Regions from separate parts of the Microbacterium profundi genome, predicted to be linked through region 1. Evidence: riboswitches for the same ligand, from Rfam matches in the RefSeq annotation. Region 1 holds a riboswitch; the other holds the start of a gene.
The links. Region 1 has a riboswitch for FMN ahead of ribD (bifunctional diaminohydroxyphosphoribosylaminopyrimidine deaminase/5-amino-6-(5-phosphoribosylamino)uracil reductase RibD). Riboswitches for the same ligand answer to the same signal wherever they lie in the genome.

Region 1 (5,570 bases):
TGCCTCGGCCAGCTCGGCTTCGCCGATGATGTGGCCCATGCGGTCGCGCTTGGTCTCCAGATACTGGTGGTTGTTCGGGCCGACGCCGACGATCAACGGCACCTGCTCGATGACATCGAGACCGAGTTCGCGCAACTGCTTCACCTTGTCGGTGTTGTTGGTCAGCAGACGCACCTTCGAGACACCGAGATCGCTCAGGATGCCGCCCGCAGCCGCGTATTCGCGGGCATCTGCAGGCAGGCCGAGAGCCAGGTTGGCGTCGACGGTGTCGAGCCCCTCCTCCTGCAGGCTGTAGGCGCGCAGCTTGTTGATGAGACCGATGCCGCGACCCTCGTGACCACGCATGTAGATGACGACGCCGCCCTGCTTCTCGATCGCATCCAGAGCCGCGTCGAGCTGCGGGCCGCATTCGCACTTGAGCGATCCGAACGCCTCGCCGGTCAGGCACTCGGAGTGTACCCGCACCAGAGCCGTCTCTTCGAGTTCACCCGAGACCACCGCGATGTGATCGGTGCCCGTCACGCGGTCCTTGTAGGCGAGGAAGCGGAAGGTGCCGTGATCGGTGGGCACCGTGGCGTCCGCTCGCAGACTCACGCGACGTTTGCCGGCGCGCGAAGGCTGCACCGGACCGTCCAGCGGGTCGATCTCGTTGAGGTGCGCGATCAGCTGCTCGATCGTGATCACCGGCACACCGTCACGCGCGCCGAGATCTTTCAGACCTGGCAGGCGCATCATGCTGCCGTCTTCGGCGACGACCTCTGCGATCGCGCCGACGGGCTGGAGCCCTGCGAGCTTCATCAGATCGACGGCAGCTTCGGTGTGTCCGCCGCGCTCTCGCACACCGCCGTCGACGGCGCGCAGCGGAAGCACGTGGCCGGGGCGGATGACACTCGTGGAGGTGGATGCCGGGTCCGCGAGCACGTTGAGCGTGCGTGCGCGATCGGACGCGCTGATTCCCGTCGTGACGCCCTCTGCGGCATCCACACTGACCGTGTACGCGGTCGAGCGGGCGTCTTCGTTGGCCTCCACCATGGGCGGCAGGTTCAAGCTGTCGGCGAGATCGGCCGGCATCGGTGCGCAGATGAATCCGGACGACCAGCGCACGGTCCACGCGACCCATTCGGGGGTCGCGAGTTCCGCAGAGAGGATCACGTCGCCCTCGTTCTCACGGTTCTCGTCGTCGGCGACGATGACCGGGCGGCCGGCGCGCAGCGACTCGAGAGCTTCTTCGATGGTGGCAAGGCTCATCGCGAGCCTCCTTCCGATGAAGCCCGGAACGCGAGCAGGCGCTCCACATGCCGGGCGAGGATGTCGGTTTCAAGATTGACGCGATCGCCGACGGCACGGGAGCCGAGTGTGGTGGCGACGAGAGTCTCAGGGATGAGCGAGATCTCGAACCACGCCTCAGCGGCGGACCCTGAGCCTGTCGAAGGGTCGCTCACGGCGCTGACCGTCAACGAGGTGCCATCGACGGAGATGGAGCCCTTGTCGACGACGAGAGGTGCGAGGTCGGCTGGCAGGCCGATGCGCAGTACGCTCCAGGCGTCACCGGGACGGACGTCGACGACCGCGCCGACTCCGTCGATGTGCCCTTGCACGATGTGGCCGCCCAGCCGGGCACCGACGGGCATCGCCTTCTCGATGTTGACGCGCGTGCCGACGGATGCTGTCGCAAGAGCCGACACGTCGAGCGTCTGCTTCATGACATCGGCGTCGAACGTGTCAGGGGTCGAGCCGACCACGGTAAGGCAGACTCCAGAGACGGCGATCGATTCGCCGTGGACGGCGTCGAGTGCGGCCTTGGGCGCACGCACGGTCAGGCGCCATCCGTCGCCGGCCGGCGTGATGGCGGTGATCTCGCCGATCTCTTCGATGATTCCGGTGAACATCAGCGGACTCCCTCGTTCTGCGATTCTGTGAAATGCGCGACGGCGAGCAGATCGGCACCGAGCGGCACCCATTCCTCGATGGTCAGGCGACGCGCGGCATCGATCGTCGGCACGCCGATGTCTGTGAGCGCGACGCGGTCGCCGCCCAGCAGCACCGGTGCGACGTAGGCGAGCACCCGATCCGCGAGGCCGGCGGCGATGAACGCGCTGGCGAGTGTCGGACCGCCCTCGATGAAGGCGGTCTGGATGCCGCGGTCGTGCAGATCCGCAACCACGACGTGCAGGTCACGGGTGCCGTAGAACACCGCCTCGTGCGGGTGGCGGCGCACCGCGGCATCCGCCGGCGTCTCGCGTGAGCCGATCACCACGGGGATCGGCTGGTGCTCGTACAGCCTGTCTCCATCGCGTGCGGTGAGTGCAGGGTCGTCCGCGAGCACGGTGCCGGTGCCGACGATGATCGCGTCGGCCGCGGACCGACGACGATGCACATCGGCACGAGCGGCGGGCCCGGTGATCCACTGGCTCGTGCCATCGGCCGCTGCAGCGCGGCCATCGAGGCTCTGCGCCCACTTCACGGTGATGTGCGGACGTCCGAGGCGCTGCGCGGTCAGCCAGTCGGATATCAGCGACCTGGCGTCGTCGGCCTGTTCGCCGGCCTCGACCTCGACACCGGCGCCGCGCAGTCGCTCGGCACCGCCGCCGGAGGCGGCGCCCGGGTCGTCGAGGGCGTAGATCACACGTGAGATGCCGGCGTCGATGAGTGCGACGGCGCAAGGACCGGTGCGACCGGTGTGGTTGCAGGGCTCGAGGGTGACGACGGCGGTCGCGCCGCCGGCGGCGTCGCCATGGAGCTTCGACAACGCATCGACTTCGGCGTGCGGGGTGCCCGCTCCGTGGTGCCAGCCCTCTGCGAGGATCTCGCCTTCGGGGGAGAGGATCACGGCGCCGACCTGAGGGTTGGCCCCTCGGGGTCCGCGTGCTGCGAGTTCGAGCGCACGCGTCATCGCGTGGCGTTCCGCCTCGTGCACTGCCATCCGTCGTCCTTCTGCTCTCGCTCCGGGGATGACAGACGGCGCGCTCTCACGCATCGTGCTGCCTCCCTTCCGGACTAGTGAGAAGTCTTTCTCACATCACCGTCGGTACCGGAATTCCACCGGATCGGCATCTCGGTTTCCCTCGACGCTCGCGGACTGTCACCGCCGGTTCGGATTCACACCGACCCCGGAGCACGTTTATGCCCAGTGTACTCAACGCATTCACACGCATTTCATTCCGTGACGGTCCTACGATTCCTGAGCCTGTCGAAGGATCATTTCAGCAGCCGCGACAGCCGCCGATCGGCGAGCGGCTTGCCGCCGGTCTGGCAGGTGGGGCAGTACTCCATCGATCTGTCGGCGAAGAACACGCTGCGCACAGTGTCGCCGCAGACCGGGCAGGGTTCTCCTCGCCGCGCGTGCACCTGCATCCCTCGGCGTTTGGCGTCTTTGAGGTCGGCGGGTGGTTTTCCGGATGCTTCGGCCACGGCATCCGTCAACGTCGTGCGCATCGCGGTGAACAGGCGATCGACCTCGGCTTCGTCGAGTTTGCCGGCGATCGCATACGGCGACATGCGTGCGGCGTGCAGGATCTCGTCGGAGTAGGCATTACCGATGCCGGCGATGACGGATTGATCGCGCAGCAGCCCCTTGATCTGCATCCGCCGACCTTCCAGCAGCGCGGCGAACGCGGCGCGGTCGAATGAATCCTCGAGCGGATCGGGTCCGAGCCGAGCGATGCCTGGCACCTCTTCAGGATCGCGCACCACATAGACCGCCAGCGACTTCTTCGTTCCGGCTTCCGTGAGATCGAAGCCGCTGTCGTCGTTCAACGCGACGCGCAGCGCGATCGGGGACTTCCCCGGCTTGATGAGCGTCGTCGGAAGCATCTCGTACCATCGCAGCCACCCGGCCTTCGCGAGATGGAACACGAGGTGCAGGTCGTCACCGCAGGAGAGGACGATGAACTTGCCGTGGCGCGCGGATGCCGTGATCTCGGCCCCGTGCAGAGCGTTGTTCGGAGGATCGAACGTCTTCAATGCGGCGATGTTGCCCACGCTCGTGCGCGTGATCGTTCGACCGACCGCGCGCTCGCCGAGAAACGCGACCAGCCCCTGCACCTCAGGCATCTCCGGCATGCGCCCATCCTGCCACCCGCATCCGACACGCGCAGCAGCTGGTGAGAATCCGCCTCACGCCAGAACGGACCACTCGACAGGGGTGCGGTCGTCGGTGGGAAGCAACCCTGCGACCCAGCCGTCGTCGCGGCCGCGCGGGCTCGTGAGCGCTTGCCGCTGGAGCCCTTCGTAGCGGAAGCCCAGAGCACGCGCGGTGCGGGCGGATGGCACGTTCCCGGCGACGGCCTGCCAGCGGATGCGGGCGAGATCCAGCTCGGCGAACGCCCAATCGATCACCACGCGACACGCCTCGACCATGAATCCCTGCCCGCGGGCATGCGCGGTCGCCCAGTAGCCGAGCTCGGTCGACCCGCCGCTGGAGTGTGGCGTGATGTGATGCAGGCCCACGACTCCGACGAGCACGCCGTCGTGGAAGATGCCCCAGACCGCCTGGCTGCCGTCTTCCCACCACTCGGCGACCAGCTTCACGAAGCCTTCACCGTGCTCACGCGTGTACGGACTCGGAACGGTCGTCCAACGCGGGATCTCGGGGTCCTGGCACGCGGCCGTGATCGCGTCGATGTCGGCTGGCGTCGGCGCGCGGAGCACGAGGCGGTCGGTGTGAAGGGTCACGGGTTCCATCCCGGAATCCTATGGCGTGCCGTTCGCACGGAAGACGCCCCGGCTCAATGTCCGAGGCGCGCATTACACTCGTCAGGTGACTGTTCCCGGGATTCTGCGCGCCTTGGAAGAGGCCTCTCTGTACCACGACGCCCTCACTTGGGCGCAGACCGATGCCGATCTCGGACTCGTCGACGGCCTCGATGCCCCGACGATAGCGGGGCTGCTCGACAAGCGAGCGAGCTCCGGTCATCCGGCATCACTGCTCGTCGTCGCGCCCACAGGACGTCGCGCGGAATCGCTCGCGGCCGCCCTCGGCTCCTACGTGCCGGATGCTGAGATCCTGAGCTTCCCCGCATGGGAGACCCTGCCGCACGAGCGGCTGAGCCCGAGTCCCGACACGGTGGGGCGACGGCTGGAGACGCTTCGTCGCATCACCACTTGGTCGGGTGAGCGCCCGCTCATCGTGGTCGCCTCGGTGCGAGCAGCATTGCAGCCGATCGCCGCCAACCTGGGTGACACCGCACCGCTGTCCCTCGTGCTCGGCGGCAGGGAACTCGAGCTCGACGATGCCATCGAGCAGCTCGTAGAGCGCGCGTACTCGCGGGTCGACATGGTCTCGCGCCGCGGCGAGTTCGCCGTGCGCGGCGGCATCCTCGATGTCTTCCCTCCGACCTCGGAGCATCCGTACCGCGTCGAGTTCTTCGGCGACGAGATCGACCAGATCCGTGCCTTCTCGGTGGCGGATCAGCGCTCGCTCCCCGGCGACGTCGAGCGAGTCGAATTGCCGGCGACCCGCGAACTGCTGCTCACCGCCGATGTGCGCGACCGTGCGCGCTCGCTGATCTCGGGGTTCCCTGCGATCGCCGGGATGCTGGAGAAGATGGCGGAGGGCATCCCGGTCGAGG
Region 2 (5,570 bases), 1.1 Mb from region 1:
CTCCACGGGTGTGGGGTTTCGGGTGGTTGTGCACAGTTCGTGAAGGTGGTCTGATCTGGGGTTTGAATGTCGGTGGCCCCTTGTTGAATGGGGGTATGAGATCACTGGCGGAGGAGTTGGAGGGCATCGATCGGTTGTTGGCCGATGCGATGGGCTCCTCTGGTGCGGGTGGTGATCTTCGCGTCGCTGACGACGCCGAGCTTCTGGATGTGGTTCGGGTGTTGGGGCGTGTGCAGCGGCGGTTGGGTGGGGCGGTCGTCGCGGTCACGGATCAGGTGGTGGGGCGGGATCAGTGCGAGCGTGGCGGGCGGTTGTCGACGCGGGCGGGATGCCGTGATGCGGCCGAACTGCTGCGGCGCACCCTTCTCGTGGATGGGCCTGCCTCGCGCCGGTATGTGGCCGCCGCGGGGGCGGTGCACCGTGAGGTCGACATCACCTCTGGTGCGTTGCTGCCGGGGAAGTTCCCCGAGCTCGCGGTCGCGTTGGCGGACGGGGTGCTGTCGGTGGGCGGGTTCCTGGCATGCACGGTCCCGTTGAGGAAAGCGGCGCGGATCGGGGTCGCGGATCGGTTGGCTGCGGATGCGGTGCTGGCCAGGTTCGCAGCCGGGCTGCCGCTGGATGGCACGGTGACGGTAAACGCTGAGCGGGCGCCGTTGCCGACGGTGGATGAGCTTGCCGCCCTGGCCGCGCATATCATCGCGAGGTTGGATCCGGATGGGGCGGAGCCGTCGGATCGTGCGGGCAAGCGGCGCAGGTTCTTCACGATCGGGAAACTCCGTGACGGGTCGGTGCCGGTGCGGGGCGAGGTGTTGCCGGAGGTCGCAGCACAGTTGCAGAAACTCATCGATTCGCTGTTGAACCCGAAAGCCGAAGACAAAGGCAGCAGCAGTACGGTGCGCTTCCGACCCTCAGACGACAGCGGCGACGGCAGCCGCAGCGCCGACGATCGCGACGGCAGCCGCAGCGGCGACGATCGCGACGGCAGCAGCGCCGATAGCGACGGCAGCGGCGATGACGAGCCCAACGGCGGTCGCGGCAGCGGCGGGGAGACCGGCGGCGCCCGCGAGGGCAGCGGCGACGATCGCGACGGCGGCAGCGGCGATGACTGGTTCGATGCGAAGTACTCCAGCAGCGCCGAGTACGGTGCTGGCGAAGACGTCTCGGATCGTGTGGACGGGCTCCCCGAGCACAAGGCGAAATCGCCGCCGGTGGAGTTGGCGGACATGCGCACGCACGCGCAGAAACGTCACGACGCGTTCGCGACCGCCCTGATGGTCGCCGCGGCCTCCGGAGGCATGCCCACCTTGGGTGGTGCGGCACCGACGCTGGTCGTCTCCGTCACCGCAGAGGACTACACGAACCGCACCGGGCGGGCCAGAGTCGAAGGCACCGGCTACGACGTCCCCCTCGGGGCGGCCGATCACGCCGGGTGTGCGGGCGGGATCCAGCGGGTGCTGTTCGACGACAAGGGTGCGATCGTCGCGATCAGCACCAGCGCGCGGTTGTTCACCGCGACCCAACGGCGGGCGATCGTGCTCAGAGACCGCGAATGCCTCATCCCCGGCTGCGACGTCCCCGCCGACTGGTGCGAGATCCACCACGTGCAAGAACACGCCCGCGGAGGGCCCACCCACACCTCTAACGGGGTTCCGTTATGTTGGCACCACCATCACACCCTCGATGAGGGCATCTGGAAGATCCGCATGCGAAACGGCCTCCCCGAAATCCGCGGACCCGGCTGGTGGGACCCCTACGCCAAATGGCGATCCCCCCACCTCGACTACCAAGCCGTCGACGAAGCCCTCGACCACGAACGCCACACCGAACCCGAATCCACATGGAACACCCCGTGACAGCGTCTCGACGCATTTCCGTATCGACCCGGTCGGCGACCCGCCGACGGCATCCGATCGCTTCGACCTGACCGTCCCGGGCTGAACGACCTCCTCCCCGACCTCGGGTAATGTTCCACCTGAACACACATGTGCTCCGGGGTCGGTGAAATTCCGAACCGGCGGTCATAGTCCGCGACCCGCAGCTCCTCGGAGCGGCGGTTGAACCGGTGGAACTCCGGTACCGACAGTCAAAGTCTGGATGGGAGAAGCACAGCGTGAGCTATGCGCGGCGACGCGCATGGAAGAGCGCAGCATCCTCCTCGGCAGCATCCATGCCGAACGGAGAACGATGGACATCCTGCGCTGGCTGGTCGACGCCTTCAACTCGCAATGGGTGCTGCCCGGCGGGCAGAGCCTGCTCATCCGCGAAGTCGTCGGTAACGTCTTCGGCCTCGCCAGTGCCCTCGGCGGCATGCGCCGCAAGATCTGGGCCTGGCCGGTCGGCATCGTCGGCAATCTGCTGCTGCTGACGGTCTTCCTCGGCTCCATCCTCAACCCAGCCCATTCGCTGCCGAACCTGCTCGGCCAGGCCGGCCGCCAGATCATGTTCATCGCGGTCGCGGTCTACGGCTGGATCCGCTGGCGCCAGGCATCCGCAGGCGGCGGGCAGGTGACTCCACGCTGGGCACCGAACAGCGCACGCGTCGGACTCGTACTCGTCATGATCATCGGAACGATCGCTCTGACGCCCCTGTTCCGTCTGCTCGGCTCGTGGGAACCGGTCTGGGCGGATGCCTGGACCTTCGTCGGATCGCTGCTCGCGACCTACGGCATGGCGAAGGGCTGGACCGAGTTCTGGCTGATCTGGATCGCCGTCGACGTCGTCGGCGTGCCACTGCTCTTCAGCTCCGGGTACTACGCCACCGGCTTCATGTACGTGTTCTACGGCGTCTTCACCGCCGTCGGATTCGTCGTCTGGTGGCGCGCGCACGCGAACGCCAAGCCGAAGATCGACACGATCATGCCCGACCCGCGCATAGCGAGGACCGACCAGAATGGAGAGTGATGTTCGACAGCCCGCTCTCCGCCTCGGCCTACGAGGTGCTCGGCGTCGACCCCACCGCCACCGCTGACGAGATCAAGCGCGCGTTCCGCCTGCGCTTGCGCCAGACGCATCCGGATGCGGGCGGCGATGCTGCCGCGTTCAACCAGGTGCAGCGGGCGTGGGAACTGGTCGGCACGGTCGAAGCCCGCGCCGCCTACGATCGCGGCCACGGCTTCTCGGCCGACGAGGTGACCTGGAGCGGTTGGCAGGCGCCTCCTGCCCGCACCGACACCCGTCCGAAGGCACGCTCCTATGGACACCCGGGCGGTTGGCGTCGCGAGCGCTACCTGTCATTGATCCGCGAATGGGCGGGCCACGGCGTCGAAGTTCCCGACCCTTACGACCCGGCGCTCGTACGCTCAGCACCGCATGAACTGCGCCGAATGCTCGCCGACGCCCTCGCCGAAGAGGAGACCGCGCGCACCGTTTCCGACCTCGGCATGGGCTTCACCGTGTGGCACGACGTCGCGACCGGCCCGGAGCCCGACGCGAAGCTCGATCACGTCATACTCAGCCCGTCCGGCCTGTACGGCGTGCTGTCCGAGGACTTCGGCGAGGTCGTCCGCTTCCGACGCGGCGAGATCATCGGCCCGGCCGTCGACGGCGCCGCACCCATCGCCGCTCTCCTCGCCCGCATGCGCGTCGTCGCACGTTCGGCCCGTGTCCGCTTCGGCGGAGCGATCGTCGTGCTGCCCGACGACGACCTCGACCAGGCAATCACGCCCCTCGGGAAGGTGCGCGGCGTCCCTGTGGTCGTCGTGCGCCGCAGCGCGCTGCACACCGTGCTGCGCCAGGGCGTGCCGGGCGCGCGCGACATCGGCGGCAACGAGCTGTTCGATGTGCGCACGCGCCTGCAGCACGCCGTGCGATTCGTCTGAGCGACGGGCTCAGATCGAGCCGAGCGCTCAGCAGAACGAGCTGACCGCCTCCCATGCCGACGCCACCTCGGCCTGACCCTCACGGGTCACGGCCGCTTCGATCAGGCCGTACGAGCGATCGGAGGCGAAGAACACCTCGTTGGGGTTGTCGAGACCGTACGGTTCGAGATCGACGACGAAGTGATGCTTGTTGGGCATCGAGAAGCGGATCTCCGCGATCTCAGGATGCGCTGCGAGCACCGCACGGCCCATATCGAACAGCGTCGCCTGCAGCGCAGCCGAGTATTGCCGCGTGAACTCCTCCAGCAGGATGCGCTTCACGTCCGCGTAGATCTCATTGAAGTCCAGATCGCGAGCATCGGCATCCTGGGCGTACCGCCAGCGCGCCGAGACGTCGGTGGCGAGGATGCGGTCGGTGGTCTCCTTGAGCGACGTGTATCGGTCCTTCGGGAACCCGACGAATCCGGACTGCGTGGTCTTGAGCACCGTCAGTCCCTTCAGCCCGGCGATGATGTGCCGCTCCGCCCCCCCGGCGACGACGACGGCCGTGCGCGTCTCTTGCCCCGAGCGGACGAAGGAGTGGTCGTGCCCTTCGCCGTCGACCTGGATCCGGTCCCACGCGTAGCTCTCCGCGAGCCAGCGACCGCCCTTGACCCAGTCGAACGAGCTCGTGAAGTGATCGGAGAGCCGCAGCAGGAACGCCTCGGGCGAACCGATCCCCTCCCGCGCGAAGCAGAACACGGTGTTCTTCTGGGTGTCGGTAGCGACGACGTGACCGTTGTCGCCGTCGAGGTGCGCGGCCTGGAAGTCGCCGCGCAACTGCGAAGTGACATTGAGGTCCTCGATCGAGTGCCGGTCACCGTCTCTGGTGACCTTGACGACGCGGACCTCGGCCTTGCCGTACTGGTTCGGGCCGAGAATGATGCCGTCGTCCGGCGTCGCGGTGGAGGTCTCGGTGCGGGTCATGATGTCGGTCATCGTTCTAACTTCCTCGGTAGGTCGAATATGCGAAGGGGCTCAGCAGCAGCGGCACGTGATAGTGACGCTGCTCGTCATCGACGACGAACGTGAGCACGACTTCGGGATAGAAGGTGGGGGTGTCGGTGCGGGCGAAGTACCCGCCGGTGTCGAAATGGAGCCGGTAGGTGCCGGCGGGCACGACCTCGGGGCCGAGCTGCTTGGCGCGGCCGTCGGAATCCGTGACGCCCTCGGCGAGCAGCATCCACTCACCGTCTCTGAGAGCGGAGAGCACCACCGTGACGCCCGGTGCCGGAAGCCCCTGGACGGCATCGAGCACGTGGGTCGTGATGTGCGACACAGCAGTCATGCGGTGATGGTTCCTCTCAGTCGGAGCAGTGCGATCTCTCGCAGTTGCCCGGCGATGATCCGCTCTTCCGAGGCTGGATCGTGCTGCAGACGTTCCCGCAGACTCGACAGGATCTCGCCCGCCGATCGCCCGGCCGCGCGGATCAGGAAGACCCGGCCGAAGCGCTCCTCGTACGCGAGGTTGCCGTCGCGAAGCGCCTGCTGCACGTCGGCATCGGACGGGTCGACCCCGGCCTGCTCGGAGCGCGACAGCGTCGCCTCCCTGCTGTCGCCCCCCGCACGTTCACCGATCCGAGGATGGTGCGCGAGAGCCGAATCGATCTCCTCGGCCGTGAATGGATCGGCGGCCTGCGCCGCCTCCGTCACGAGAGAATCGACCGACTCGTACGGACGGCGATCGACGATGTCTTCACACCATCGCGTCAC

Region 2: linked by a shared signal. The riboswitch ahead of pnuC (nicotinamide riboside transporter PnuC) and the one ahead of ribD (bifunctional diaminohydroxyphosphoribosylaminopyrimidine deaminase/5-amino-6-(5-phosphoribosylamino)uracil reductase RibD) in region 1 are both predicted to bind FMN.

What each region holds. Positions count from the first base shown of each region.
Region 1 is NZ_JPSY01000001.1:482,674-488,243, reverse strand. It holds gene JF52_RS0102320 (bifunctional 3,4-dihydroxy-2-butanone-4-phosphate synthase/GTP cyclohydrolase II) at 1-1,248, opposite strand, end outside; gene JF52_RS0102315 (riboflavin synthase) at 1,245-1,889, opposite strand; gene ribD (bifunctional diaminohydroxyphosphoribosylaminopyrimidine deaminase/5-amino-6-(5-phosphoribosylamino)uracil reductase RibD) at 1,889-2,923, opposite strand; FMN riboswitch at 2,975-3,123, opposite strand; gene JF52_RS0102305 (Fpg/Nei family DNA glycosylase) at 3,199-4,062, opposite strand; gene JF52_RS0102300 (GNAT family N-acetyltransferase) at 4,117-4,683, opposite strand; gene mfd (transcription-repair coupling factor) at 4,760-5,570, shown strand, end outside.
Region 2 is NZ_JPSY01000001.1:1,600,945-1,606,514, reverse strand. It holds gene JF52_RS0107620 (HNH endonuclease signature motif containing protein) at 96-1,853, shown strand; FMN riboswitch at 1,982-2,110, shown strand; gene pnuC (nicotinamide riboside transporter PnuC) at 2,185-2,901, shown strand; gene JF52_RS0107610 (J domain-containing protein) at 2,901-3,818, shown strand; gene pucL (factor-independent urate hydroxylase) at 3,846-4,796, opposite strand; gene uraH (hydroxyisourate hydrolase) at 4,801-5,145, opposite strand; gene uraD (2-oxo-4-hydroxy-4-carboxy-5-ureidoimidazoline decarboxylase) at 5,142-5,570, opposite strand, start outside.